2 regions of the Paenibacillus sp. GCM10027626 genome follow, and region 2 is predicted to be linked to the other one. Evidence: predicted binding sites of a transcription regulator. Region 2 holds the regulator's gene; the other holds the start of a gene.

Region 1 (7,310 bases), on a different contig from region 2:
TCTATCAGAAGCTTGAAAATATCAAACTGATTGGTGTGTGTTGCAATCATAACCGAGGTTCTTCCGCGATTATCGACAGCATTAATGTCAGCCCCTGCCTCAAGCAGCTTCGTAATTTCAGCTGAATTGCCCTGTTCCACCACATGCAATAAATTCGCGTTCTTCATGTCCCTATTATCCTCCTTAGATTGACAGCCAGCGAGAAATAGTATGCATAGCATAATGATAGTGGCACGCTGCAAAGCTTCACCATCCCCTCTTTTATATGTTAGCATGCGGCAGGCCGCATGAAAAATATGAATAACAGAAACATTAAGTCCCGCAGGACCATCCTGTATGGCGGCTTTCTAATTTTTTTGAATTTCGTTTCCTAAAGAAGGACAAAATAAGCAATACAAGTAACAGACAAAAATAAAATGACATGATGGGGATTAACTCCATCAGTTCCAGGGAGGATTTTAAAATGAAATGTAACGTTGGAAAAACCGAGCGAGTGATACGAATATCTATTGGCGCTATTATTGTTCTCGTGGGCCTGTATTACAGAAGTTGGTGGGGACTTGTTGGATTGGCGCCAATAATAACAGGCGCGACACGTTATTGTCCCCTTAATACTCTTTTAGGAATCAACAATTGCAAAGTTAGTACCAAGCAATAAATACTCCTTCTATCACTGATTTCATTCAAAAAGAATCCGAATATGCCGCGGCACAAAAATAAGCCCCCATCATTACTGTGCGTAACATGGGGGCTTATGGGAGCGTATCGAGATCCAAGCCGTTCTGCAGTAGTGATATCATGCTGCTTAGCAAGGTGACACGCAAGCCAGGATGATTCCGGATCGACGGGCCAGGTCTTCTGCAACATTGACAGGTTGGTCTGCATATTCGGGGTGGGCAGCTTTTTCAACGCTTGCGTATAAGGACTGACGATCAGCTATCATCACGATTCGACGTTTGTTATCGTTTATCAAAGGATGCTCCTAAAATCGATATTCAGATATTTACTTAAGTACTTGTAAAGCTCCGCTTTCACCACCCCCCAAAGCATAGAGAACTTATGTTGATATCCCCTGCATAAATAACGGGCCTCAATGCACAACTCGGTTCGCTGCTGTTCATACACTTTTATTCCTCTGTAACGCATGTTTTGGCGAATCAGCATAACGTCTGCAGTGATTAGATCTTGTGCGGATCTTAACACTTTGATATATACAACATTCATCTTTAACTTCACTGTCCCTAATGCTTTAATATCTCTTTCCAAAACATCAAGAAGAATGGGGAGTAAAATGTATTCTTTGACCAGATGGAGGTCGCCTTCAGTCTCTAGGGGGGCTTGTGTCATATAATCAGCCCCCGATGAGACGCCTTCCCTACGGACGCGTAAAATGACTGACAATCGACAAGCATAATAACATGGTTAGCCGACATGATGATGCGCCTCTCTAAATACGAATATATGTTCTTATTATATATCAAGAGCAGGCTGTTTATGCAACGGAAAAAACTGACATGTACAAAGTAAAGACATGTCAGCTGCCAGCAGAAGCATAAAACTGAAAAACGGACTCAGCCGTCAGGGGCCGAGTCCGCCCAAAAATGTATCTTCGCCTACTTGTTTCCGCCGCCTTTTTTGCCTTTCTTGTCCGACGTTCGCGTTGTAGTATTTTGGGCGCCATGCCCTTGCTGTTTCGACAATCCTGTCCCCTCCTTTGCATGCGATTGACCAATAGTATCCCACAAATTACACCTCAATAATGATCGGCAAAATCATCGGCCTTCTTTTCGTCTGCGCAAATATGAAGCGCCCCAGCGCCTCTCGCAGCGTCTGCTTCATGGCGCTCCATTGGCTCACATTTTCCTCCTGCAGCTTCTCAATGGTGGATATGACGAGCTGGCTAATGTCATTCATCAGCTCCTCCGAGTCGCGCACATATACAAAACCGCGGGAGATGATGTCCGGGCTGGACAAAATACAGCCTTCCGTCTTGCTAAGCGTGACGACGGCAACCAACATACCGTCTGCCGATAGCTGCTTGCGGTCGCGCAGCACAACATTGCCGATATCGCCGATTCCCAAACCATCGACCAGCGTATTGCCTGACGGTATTTTCCCGTTTTTGCGGGCGATCTGGTTTTGGATTTCCACGACTTCACCGTTGTTGACGATAAAAATATTTTCCATTTCAACGCCGACCGATTGCGCCAGCAGCCGGTGCTGATACAGCATTCTGAACTCGCCGTGAACCGGAATAAAGTAACGGGGCTTCATCAGCGTCAGCATAAGCTTCAGCTCTTCCTGGCTGCCGTGGCCGGAGACATGCATTCCCGTCGCGCTTCCCGATCCGTATATCACCCGCGCTCCCAGCAAATAAAGATTGTCAATAACACGGGCGAGATTGCGCTCATTTCCCGGAATCGCCGTCGCCGCTATAATGACTGTATCTCCGGGCATGACATCGATTTGCCGGTGATTTGAACTGGCCAGGCGGGACAGAGCGGCCATCGGCTCCCCTTGACTGCCCGTACAAAGAACAGCAATTTTTTCCGGCGTAAAACGGTCGGTATCACCAGCTTCAATGAGCATCCCGTCCGGTATGTTCAAATAACCCAGCTCCTGAGCGACGGCTGTTACATTTACCATGCTGCGGCCGAGCAGCACGAGCTTGCGCCCGGACTGAACCGCAGCGTCAACAATTTGCTGCAGGCGGTGAACGTTAGAGGCAAAGGTGGAAATAAACACTTTTTGCTCCGCCTTCATAAACGCCTCTGCAATATTTTCGCCTACTAACCGCTCCGATGGCGTAAAGCCGGGCCGTTCTGCATTCGTACTTTCGGACATCAGCAGCAGTACGCCGTTCTTTCCGATCTCGGCCATGCGGTGGAGGTCGGGGTATTGCCGGTTTACTGGCGACATATCAAATTTAAAATCGCCGGTATGCACGACTATCCCCTCAGGAGTGTGGAAGGCGACGCCCAAACAATCCGGAATGCTATGATTGGTGCTGAAAAAAGTGATCTTCACCGTCCCCAGCTCCAGGCGGGTGTCCGCATCAATAACATGCAGCTTTGTTTCACTCAGGAGCCTGTGCTCGCGCAGCTTCACCTCAATCAGACCAACCGTTAATTGCGAGGCGTAGATCGGGATATTCAATTGCTTCAGCAAATACGGAATGCCGCCGATGTGATCCTCGTGGCCATGCGTAACGATCAGCGCCCGCACTTTGTCCGCATTGTCCAGCAAATAAGTAACGTCCGGCACAATTAAATCGATGCCCAAAAAACTTTCGTCAGGAAACTTCGACCCGCAGTCGATCACAATAATGTCATCTTCATACTGCAGCAGGTACATATTTTTCCCGATCTCATTGACTCCGCCTAGTGCAGCGACCAATAGCTTTCCTGACTGTATGGCCATAAAGATCTCCGACTCCCTCTACCTGAGCATAAAAATAAAAGTTTGTCTACTTCGACTCTGCTTGATGTACATTTTGCCGCATAATGGCTGCTGTCATTCAAGTCATTTTTCGCCAAAAGAAAGAACCATCCACGCTCGCTTGTCAGCCCTCTATCTTTGCCAGCAGCTGCCTTTGCGCTTCCTCCGGCGTAATGTCACCAAGCAGCAGCTTGTCCATCACTTCAGCGATGATATCATTAATTTCGGAAAAGCGCTCATTTTTATATTCGGTCATACGAATATCGGGAGCACTGTCAACAAAAGCCTGAATATGCTGCGGAAATTTCGCTTCGAGAATGATGCTGTTCACTTCCTTGTTGGAAACGGCGGGCAGTGCCATACTATGTTTGGCTACAATCCGCATGCCTTCGATACCGGTAAAATAGTTGAGCACCTCCCATGCTTCGCGCGGATGCTTCGAATCTTTGGATATCGACCAGCTCAGCGCCGCTACCTTCGTCTGCTGATTGCGCTTGCGGGGCATCTTCACAACGTCCCAATTGAAGGGCAGCGGATGATTCCCGAACGATGGCAAATGCCACATGCCAGCCGAAAACATAGCAATATGCTGATTGCGGAATAACGACTCGCTCCCTTGGCCCATAGCCCGGATATCAGCCGGATCGGGAGAGCTTTTGTCGTCGACGGCCATCCGCTTGATCGTCGTCAACGTTTCCAGCGCATCGGCAGAATCAAGGCGGCTTTGGGCAGGATCAGCTGCATAAATTTCCACATTGTTGCGGGAAAGCATCCCGTCAAGCGGAGCTCCGTAATTATCGTATAAAAAGCCATACTGCTGCTTATCAGGGTCAGTCAGCCGGGCCGCGGCTTCCATAAATTGCGCTTCGCTCCACTGATCTGTCGGGTAAGGCACTCCGGCCTGATCGAACAGGTCTTTATTATAATAGGTCACATAAGGCGAAATCTCCTGCGGAATGCCATACTGCTTGCCATCGAACTGATAAGCCTCCATAACCGCCGGGTAAAAATCCTGCTTTCTAAACGACGCGTCTCCGGCAATAAAATCATCCAGCGGCAGCAGTACGCCGCGTTCAGCAAGCGACAGCGTCCATTCATTAATGTAGAGGATATCCGGGGCATTGCCGCCAGAAATCAGCGTCAATGTCTTCTCGTACCGGTTGGGGCCCAAATCGATCCATTCAATCGAAATTTCCGGATGCGCCTGCATAAAGCGTTCAGCCGTTTCATAGCGCACCCGCTTCTCCAGCTCTGTGCCGCTGAAGGAGATGCGAATGACCGTCTTATTCGCATCCGGCCTGCTCTCCGGCATTTGGGACGCATTGCCGCCGCAGCCTGCCAGCGTCAAGGAGAAGCAGATCATTATCGTGAGTATTATCATGCTGGGTCGTTTTCTCATGGTTGGCGCTTGCCGGCTGCCTCCTCCCGAAACTGCAATGGTGTGACATTGTAATGCTTTTTGAACAGATTGTAAAAGTAATGCTGGTCATTGTAGCCGACAGCCTGTCCGATTTCATAGACCTTCAGCTGGCTGTTTTCCAGCAGGAAGGCCGCTTGCTGCAGGCGCAGCCTGGTCAAATACTGAATAAACGACTCCCTCTTCTCCTGCTTGAACAAACGGCTGAAGTGAGGCGCGCTCAGCTCAACATAGTCCGCCACGCCTGTCAGCGATAATGTACTATCGGAATAGTGCTCGTCTATATAAAGCAGCGCCTTGTCGATCGTCCCCAACCACTGCTCGGGAGTGATCGTTTTTTCCAATTGATCAAGCAGCTCGATGACAGCCTGATACTCTACCGGTTTCAGCAAATAGCGCACCACGCCGAATTTAATCGCCGATTGCGCATATTCAAATTCCGCATATCCGGTCAAAATAACCGCTTTCAGCTGCGGATGCAGGGCTGAGGCTTGACGTACCAGCTCCAGCCCGTCCATTTCCGGCATGCGAATATCGGTTAGCATGACATCAGCGGTCTGATGGGCCAAAAACTCCAGCGCCTGATGCCCGGTAGTAAAAGTACCGGCAATTTCCCAATGGCCGCGATACTTTTGCAGCTGTCTGGAGAGCCCCTGCGTCACTCTTTCTTCGTCATCTACCAGTAAAATTTTCATTGCGTCCCTTCTCCCTGCTGCTTCTGCGGATACGGCAGCCTGATCGTCACGTTAGTCCCCCGGCCTGGTTCGCTCTCAATCTGCATCGTCCCTGCTTCGCCGTAATAGAGCTTGATACGCTTATAAATGTTTTCCAGCGCCATACTTTTATTCAGACCGCCGGAGTCGGCCGATTGCTTGCCTAGGGAAGCGCGAAGCAGCGCCAGCCGCTCTTCGGACATCCCGGCCCCGTCGTCCGCAACGCGCAAGACGACACCATAGTCTGCCCCGCCGCTGACTGCGCTGACTGTAACCGAACCTCCGTCGCTTCTGCTTTCCAGCCCATGATAGATCGCATTTTCTACTAATGGCTGGATCGTCAATTTCAAGAGCGGAAAATGGGCGGCTTCCGGTGCGGTCCAGCAGGACATCTTAATTTTGGTGAAACGCTGCTGCTGTACATACATATAGTTTTTAATATGCTCAAACTCCTCACTCACCGTTACCGTCTCGCGCTTGCTGCTAATTGTATAGCGAAACAGCTTGGAGAGGGAGATAATGATTTTGGCCGCCTCCTCCTCATCCTTGTCAATCAGCATCCAGTAAACGGAGTCCAATGTATTATACAGAAAATGAGGATTGATTTGCGCCTGCAGCTCCCGCAGCTCCGCTTGCTGATGGAGGATCTCCACTTCGTATACCTGATTGATCAACCGGTTAATTTCATTCGACATCCGGTTGAAGGAGTTGCCGAGCTCATTAATTTCTTTAATTCCGGTAGGAGGCAGCACCTGGTTGAGATCGCCCTTTTCCACCCGCTTCATCGCCCGCTGCATCCGTCTGATCGGCAAGGAAATCCGCAGCGAAAGCAGCCATGAGCAGGCAAAAATCGTAATGATCGCCAGCAGTGACGCCCAGATCCAAATTTCCTTCATATAGGACATCTTCTGGTTCAACACCGCGGCAGGAAGAATAACGACCGTATGCCATTTGGAATCATTTACAGCATGCTGTGTGATCAGGTACTCTCCATATTGAGAATCGTCAATGAGATAAGAGCCGGAGGCAATCGACTGTATGCGCTTAAAATAATAATGGACCGCCTCCGGCTTCATCGAGCTTCCGCCTGCTATTAAATTCCCTTTCCCGTCATAAAGCAGCAGCTCCCCTTGCGAATCGCTGTTCATACGGCGGAATTCATTGTAGAGTTCATTAATATTGAGCAGCATCATCACGTAGCCGAGCTTTTTCTCGCCGATAAAATTCGTCATTTGCCGAATTCCATAAATGTAAGGATATTGCCCGATCGTCTCTTTGGAGACGAGCCATTCCATACGCTCGAACGGCACCTTGCGCTCATCTGTCATCGCAAACACAGCGTCTGTTATTTCATAAGGCTGCAGTACGCTATTATTGTAGCCGATGTATCCGAATTGCGGCGAGTAGATTTGAATAGCGGATAAATTCGTACTCGCGCTCGATGCCCCCTTCATAATCGAGGTCAACTGCTGCGCCTGCCGATAGTAGAGGTGCTTCTCCTGTCCGTTGAGGATGCTTTGCAGGCTCCAGTTGCTGATGACATTGCTGGCACTGGCCTCTGCCATTTTCAGATGCTCATCGATTTTCTGGCTGAGCTGTCTCGATGTGCTTTTCATAAAATCAATCGTCGTCTCTTGAAAGGTCGTCTTCGTTCTCTCGAACAAAAACAAGCCGATGCAGCAAAGGATCAGCAAAAACAAGGCAGCGAATTGAACGGTCATTCTGGCCTTGATCGAGTAAGC
Region 2 (7,310 bases):
TCATATGCATATGGTACGAAAAATCGGGTTAGTTCGACATTTCAAAGTGAAGCATCCATATCCGAAAGGGAGGCGCTTTAGTGCGGATGAGGTGACGGAATGGTTTCGCGCCTATGATCAGGCTGATATTGAGGAGGGAGAAACCGGGCTGGGGGAAACGGCTTGGGATGAGTGCTATGTCAGTGTAATGCCGAGGGCGGTTCGTACGGCTGAATTAATTTTTGGCGGAAAGCTTCATGTGAAGGCAGAGCTGCGGGAAATTCCGGCGCCTGAATTCAAGTTCAAGTTGAAGCTGCCCTTTCTTGTGTGGGCGATCCTAATCAGGTTTTCAGGGCTGTTTAATCGCCGCACGAGAGCGGATATAGAGGAGGCAAAGGCGCGGGTCAAAACGGTGATCGATGAAATTATGGTCGGACAGGCAAGCAGCGTGCTTATTGTGAGCCATGCAGCGCTGATGCATTATTTGCGCAAGGAGCTGAAAAGGAGGGGCTTTCACGGCCCAGGCTTTACCTATGCGGATAATGGGAAGCTGTATCTATATGAACGCGATGAGAAAAACTTCTATCGAAGTCCTTCGAGGATGAGCGACCTATAGGTTTGCCTGGCAAACCCGCCTCGTAAGCTTGAGGTGGTTTTTATCGCCAATAAGAATTTTGTTTTTTCCGCACAGCCTGAAAACGTATAAATTCTGGCGTGGTTAAAAAAGAGCTGTCTCAGAAGCGGTTTGTCAACTGCTTCTGAGACAGCTCTTTCCTTTTCACTGTAACTTGAGTTGCCTTATGCAAGGCAGCCCCGCATTCTAATGGATGTCGCGGAACAATCCGATAACCTTGCCCAAAATGGTGACATTGCGCAATCGAATCGGCTTCATCGTAGCGTTCTCCGGCTGCAAGCGGATATGATCCTTCTCTTTGTAGAAGGTCTTGACGGTTGCTTCATCATCCTCGGTCATTGCTACGACGATATCGCCGTTCATGGCAGTCGGCTGCTGACGGACGATCACATAGTCGCCGTCATGAATACCCGCTTCGATCATACTTTCGCCCATAACGCTGAGAATAAAGACGTTATCGTCCCCGACGCGGTCGGCCGGCAACGGGAAGTAGTCTTCGATGTTCTCGGTTGCTGTTATCGGCATACCTGCGGTTACTTTGCCGACGACCGGCACTTTGGCGATGGCTTGCGGGAACGGCAGCTCTGAAATCGTCTGGTCCAAAATCTCGATCGCCCGCGGTTTGGTTGGATCGCGCCGGATCAGACCTTTCTTCTCCAATCGATCCAGATGGCCGTGTACCGTCGAGCTCGAGGCGAGACCTACTGCTTCACCGATTTCACGTACAGATGGCGGGTAGCCTTTCTCCCGAACTTCATTCTTGATGAATTCGAGTATCGCCTGCTGGCGGTTGGAAAGTTTCGACACTGGAATCACTCCATAAGTTCATTTGTGTAAAATTATAGCACAGAACCGGAGTTCGTACAAACATAGGTTCGAGAAAAAATGCACTTTAATTATTTTGCAAAAAAATTACGAACAAAAGTTCTTGTTTTGGTATTGACTGCAAACGGATGTTCGTGCTATTCTAAATTCAACAAAACAGAACAAACGTTTGGGGTGCTGGTCATGATGACAATCTCTTATTATAGCAGCGATCGGAAGGAACTGGGCAATAAGCCGGCAAAGCAGGCAATGAAGAAGCGGACGGCAGGACGTCTGATGGTGCGTGTTGCAGCAGCAGCGCTGTTCGCAATATTGCTCTACAGCGGGTTGAATTTAGTGAAAAGCAGCGCTAACGGGGAGCAGTTGGAGCCGGCTCGTGCCGATGAACGCATCCTCGTAGTTGGCGCGGGGGACACGCTATGGGCAATAGCGGGCAAGGTACGCAATCAAGACGAGGATTTACGACGTGTCGTCTATGATATTCAACAGCGGAATCAATTGAAGAGCAGTATGTTGAAGGTAGGACAGACGTTGATCGTGCCTGCGAAGTAATGGTTGGACGTTATGGGGGATAGTTTCAATTTAGGTAAGCGTTGCGTCCGGGTCATTGCCCGGATTCGACGCTTTTTTTTATGCATTTGTTTTGGCAGTATTAAGGAACAAAGGGTGAACATCTCGCGGCATTCTTGACAATTGAGGATTAAAAATGCAAAGTAAAGGGTGGTACATATGTCATTGCTTTAATGATCAGGGAGGCGTCTTGTTTTGGAGAAGTTAATTGCAAGAATTAATGAGCTGTCGCGCAAGCATAAGACAGTTGGGCTCACAGCAGAGGAGACGGCCGAGCGCGAACAACTGCGCAAGGAATATTTGGACAACTTCAGAAGAAACTTCCGCAATCAGATGAATTCGATTCGCTGGGCAGAGGATGAAGATTCAAACGGCGGAGGCTCAATAAAACATTAGACAGCATTTTAGGAGGTTATATTTGTGTCAGCGCGGTCATGGGAAAGAAAAGTAAGAAAAAATCAAGCTCAACTGAACAAGCAGCGGAAAAAGCGGGGGGAGAAGCCGTTAAATACGGGTGTCTCTGCGCCCGGCGCGGATATCTTTAAAGGGCGCAGCATTATTTTACCGGCATTTTTAGTGCTGTTTACAGCCTTGTTTGCCATTATGTCTACCGCTTCTGGAGCGGAGCAGACGAGCGGCACCTTGTTCTGGGTAACCATCGTTTGTTATTTGCTGCTGGCTGTCATGTTTATTTTGCGGCGCCCTTATTTGGCTGTTGGTAAGGATTATGTGAAGACGCGCCGTTTTAGCGGCGACCGGATGCTGATGGCTAGCAATATAAAGGCGATTAAGGTTGAACCCGGCAATGTTGTCATCGAGCAAGTGAAGGGTGCGAACTGGGTGTTTACGCGTACGATTAACCGTTATCCGATTGAACAAATGACGGAGCGTCTGCGGGCCTTTGCTGCGGCAAATCAAGTTACTTTCAACGAAAAATAAGCTGTAATCGCATTTAGGAGGAATTGGGTTGGCTAAGAAGGCAGTTTTATTCGATTTGGATGACACTTTGTTGTGGGATGACCGCAGCGTTCAGGAAGCATTTGCGGCAACTTGCGAGACGGCAGCGGCCAAGACCGGCATCGATCCGGACAAGCTGGAAGAGGCAGTCCGCGCTGAAGCCCGCAAGCTGTATGAATCGTACGAGACGATTACGTTTACGAAGATGATCGGAATTAATCCATTCGAGGGGCTTTGGGGCAATTTCACTGCCGGCAAGCAGCCTGAGTTCCGCAAGATGGAGCAGTTAGTGCCAGGATATCGCAAGGATGCATGGACGAACGGACTGAAGGCGCTAGGCATCGACGATGCTGAGCTTGGCGCTGAACTGGCGGAGCAATTCCCGGCAGAGCGCCGCAAGCGTCCGATTGTATACGAGGAGACATTCCGGGTGCTCGATCAATTGAAAGGCAAATATAAGCTGCTCCTGCTGACGAATGGCTCGCCGGACTTGCAGCAGGAAAAGCTCGATGGCGTGCCTGAGCTTATACCGTATTTCGATCATATTATTATTTCCGGCGAATTTGGCCGTGGCAAACCGGCGGCGGAGATATTCGAGCATGCGCTTGAGCGGCTTGGGCTTGAGGCGGAGGATGGCATCATGGTGGGCGACAAGCTGACAACTGATATTTTGGGCGCCAATACAATTGGCATGACTTCGGTATGGATCAACCGCGACGGAAAACAACGGACGGACGAAATTATTCCTACGCTTGAAATTTCCAGTCTGGAACAATTGTTGCCACTGCTTAGCTAGATCGGATATGTTAAAATAAAGGTCGAGCACAGGAGATGCTTTCCTGAACTCGACCTTTTCTCATTTTTGAAATGCGGGATCTTCATAGGGATGCGCGATCCAGCCTTCAGTTTCAATAAAGAGACGAACTGCAACGATTTGACGATTGTCCATTAAGGTGAAAAAATGCGGCTTGTGCTCCGGCACGGAGATGACGTCGCCGGCTTCCAGTTCAACATCGAAATAGCCGACATCGTCAGTGCCTTTAATAATGAAGATGCCGCGGCCGGCAGTAATGGCGCGTACTTCATCCTCGGTATGGGTATGCACCTGCTCGAATTTTTTGAGCAGCTCATCCAGATTAGGCGTAGCATCGGACAGGGCGATAATATCCCATGTCTGATAGCCGCGGCGCTGTGCCAGATCGCGAATTTCTTCGTCGAAAGTAGCCAAGATCTGTTCTTTCTCTTCAGCGCTCAAAACAAATTTATTTTGCAGCTCTGCGGAAAGTTTGGCTGGATTCCAATGTTCATATAATACTTCCTGTTGGTCCAAAAAAGCGCGAACGTTTTCTTCGCCCTGGATACGTTCTTCTGTGTTGCGAATGCGAATTTCAGCCATTCCCGAATCCCTCATTTCCAATATTCTTATTTCCGATATGAATAATTATATTATAAAACCGGAAGGCTGTCGATTGCCAGCTTTTCAAATTCCGAGTATTCTGGTAGACTATGTCTTAATGATTTTCGACACGGAAGGGGTCTTTTGAATGAACAAACCGACATTGCAGGAAATGCTGAAGCGGCGCATTTTAATATTGGATGGCGCGATGGGAACGATGATTCAGCAATGCGATTTGACAGCTAGAGATTTCGGCGGCGAAGACCTCGAAGGCTGTAATGAAATGCTTGTATTGACGCGACCGGACGTCATTCGTGATATTCATGAAGCTTATTTGGAAGCAGGCGCCGATATTTTGGAGACGAACACGTTTGGCGCAACAGGAGTCGTTCTGGTGGAATATGATATACCCGAGAAGGCGCGGGAAATCAACCTGGCAGCGGCAGCTATCGCCGTCGAAGCGGCAAGAAAGTTTTCGACGCCGGACCATCCGCGCTATGTGGCTGGTGCGATGGGACCTACGACAAAGACGTTGTCAGTCACGGGCGGCGTAACGTTCGATCAGCTCGTTGACAGCTATTGCGAGCAAGCGGTGGCGCTAATTGAAGGCGGAGTTGATGCGCTGCTGCTGGAAACTTCTCAAGATACGCTGAATGTAAAGGCTGGCAGCATCGGCATTCAAAAGGCGTATGAAATAACAGGCACCCACCTGCCGCTCATGATTTCCGGCACAATCGAACCGATGGGCACGACGCTTGCCGGACAAAGCATTGAATCGTTCTATATTTCGCTGGAACATTTGAAGCCGGTCTCGATCGGTCTCAACTGTGCGACAGGACCGGAATTTATGCGCGACCATATTCGTTCCTTGTCGGCAATTGCCGATGCGGCAATCAGCTGTTATCCGAATGCGGGCTTGCCTGATGAGAACGGGCAATATCATGAATCGCCGGCATCGCTGGCGACGAAGATTGCCGCCTTTGCTGAGCAGGGCTGGCTCAACATTGCCGGCGGCTGCTGCGGGACAACGCCGGCGCATACGCGTGCCATGGTGGAGGTTTTGTCCAAATACGAGCCGCGCCAACAGATGGGCGAGCATCCGCCGGCCGTTTCCGGAATAGATACCGTATTTATTGAAGCGGACAATCGTCCGATCATGATTGGCGAACGCACCAACATTTCGGGCTCGCGCAAATTCAAGCGGCTTATTAAAGAAGAAAAATTCGATGAAGCTTCCGAAATCGCCAGGGCGCAAGTTAAGGGCGGCGCTCATATTATCGACATCAATCTCCAGGATACAGACATTGACGAAGCGTATGCGGTGCAGCAATTTTTGCCGCAGGTGGTCAAGAAAATTAAAGTGCCGCTCATGCTTGACTCAACCTATGATCATATCATTGAGCTGGGGCTCAAATATTCGCAAGGCAAAGCGATCATCAACTCCATTAATCTGGAGGACGGCGAAACGAAATTCGAGAAGATTGTACCGCTCATTCATCGTTATGGAGCGGCCGTTGTCTGTATTTTGATTGATGAGCGCGGCCAGGCTGTTTCGCGGGAAGCGAAGATGGAGGTCGCTACCCGTTCGTATGAACTACTTGTCAACAAATACGGCTTAAATCCGGAAGATATTATTTTTGATCCGAATATGTTCCCGGTGGGCTCCGGCGATCCGCAATATATCGGTTCGGCTGTAGAGACGATTGAAGGCATTCGCATGATCAAAGAGAAATATCCGCAGGCCAAAACGATTCTCGGCCTAAGCAACATTTCTTTTGGATTGCCGGATGCTGGCCGCGAGGTGCTGAACTCGGTTTATTTGTATCATTGTACGCGGGCCGGACTGGACTATGCGATTGTCAACACGGAAAAGCTGGAGCGTTACGCGTCTATACCTGAAGAAGAACGGAAGCTGGCGGAAGAATTGATCTTCAACACGAATGACGAGACACTTGCGGCATTCGTATCTGCATTCCGGGACAAGAAGATCGCGAAAAAAGAAAAAACGTCGAATTTGCCGCTGGAAGAACGGCTTGCTTCTTATGTCGTTGAAGGCACGAAGGAAGGCCTTATCCCCGATTTGGACGAGGCCCTAAAAAAATATGCCCCGCTGGACATTATTAACGGCCCGTTGATGAAAGGGATGGAGGAAGTCGGCCGGCTGTTCAACAATAATGAGCTGATTGTGGCAGAGGTGCTGCAAAGCGCGGAAGTAATGAAGGCGTCGGTTTCTCATTTGGAGCAGTTTATGGAGAAGAATGAAACGGCGGTCAAAGGGAAAGTTATATTGGCGACCGTAAAAGGCGATGTCCATGATATCGGCAAAAATTTGGTCGAAATTATTTTGTCGAATAATGGCTATAAAATAATAAATCTTGGCATTAAGGTGCCGCCGGAGCAATTGATAGAAGCTTATCGCAAGGAGCAGGCAGATGCCATCGGGCTCTCAGGTCTGCTTGTTAAATCGGCGCAGCAGATGGTCGTGACAGCTCAGGATTTGCGTACGGCAGGCATTAATGCCCCTATTCTTGTAGGGGGAGCGGCCTTGACCCGCAAGTTTACAAAAACGAGAATCGGTCCAGAATATGATGGACTTGTTCTTTATGCCAAAGATGCAATGGAAGGCCTTGATATCGTCAACAAGCTGATGGTGCCTGAGCATCGTCAAGCCTTTGAGGAGGAATGGGCCAATTTCAAGGCATCAGGCGGGCTGGAGCCTGAGGAAAAGAAGGAAGGGCCGACTTTAACGCGGGCTGTGCGCTCGAATATTGCCACAGATGCTCCCATTTACCTGCCGCCGGATTTAGAGCGTCATGTACTGCGCAATGTGCCGATTCCGCAGATTATTCCATATGTGAATATGCAGATGCTGCTTGGTCATCACTTGGGCTTGAAGGGCAAGGTGGAGCAGCTGCTCGCAGAAGGCAACGAAAAGGCGGCGCAGCTTAA

The links. Region 2 encodes LexA, which represses DNA repair genes until DNA is damaged. Its sites were predicted from a motif close to CGAACATATGTTCG; they were not measured.
Region 1: ACFQ0N_RS16465 (YhjD family protein) is a predicted target of LexA. The motif match lies at 1,455-1,468, and genes of this name have one in related genera.

Annotation. Positions count from the first base shown of each region.
Region 1 is NZ_JBHTHC010000008.1:608-7,917, forward strand. It holds gene ACFQ0N_RS16450 (ankyrin repeat domain-containing protein) at 1-242, opposite strand, end outside; gene ACFQ0N_RS16455 (YgaP family membrane protein) at 464-658, shown strand; partial or broken gene ACFQ0N_RS16460 (Y-family DNA polymerase) at 760-943, opposite strand; gene ACFQ0N_RS16465 (YhjD family protein) at 970-1,347, opposite strand; gene ACFQ0N_RS16470 (ribonuclease J) at 1,747-3,420, opposite strand; gene ACFQ0N_RS16475 (ABC transporter substrate-binding protein) at 3,563-4,819, opposite strand; gene ACFQ0N_RS16480 (response regulator transcription factor) at 4,834-5,550, opposite strand; gene ACFQ0N_RS16485 (sensor histidine kinase) at 5,547-7,310, opposite strand, start outside.
Region 2 is NZ_JBHTHC010000002.1:721,714-729,023, forward strand. It holds gene ACFQ0N_RS06985 (histidine phosphatase family protein) at 5-595, shown strand; gene lexA (transcriptional repressor LexA) at 800-1,420, opposite strand; gene ACFQ0N_RS06995 (LysM peptidoglycan-binding domain-containing protein) at 1,622-1,990, shown strand; gene ACFQ0N_RS07000 (DUF896 domain-containing protein) at 2,204-2,404, shown strand; gene ACFQ0N_RS07005 (hypothetical protein) at 2,429-2,947, shown strand; gene ACFQ0N_RS07010 (HAD family hydrolase) at 2,976-3,761, shown strand; gene ACFQ0N_RS07015 (1,2-dihydroxy-3-keto-5-methylthiopentene dioxygenase) at 3,822-4,361, opposite strand; gene metH (methionine synthase) at 4,510-7,310, shown strand, end outside.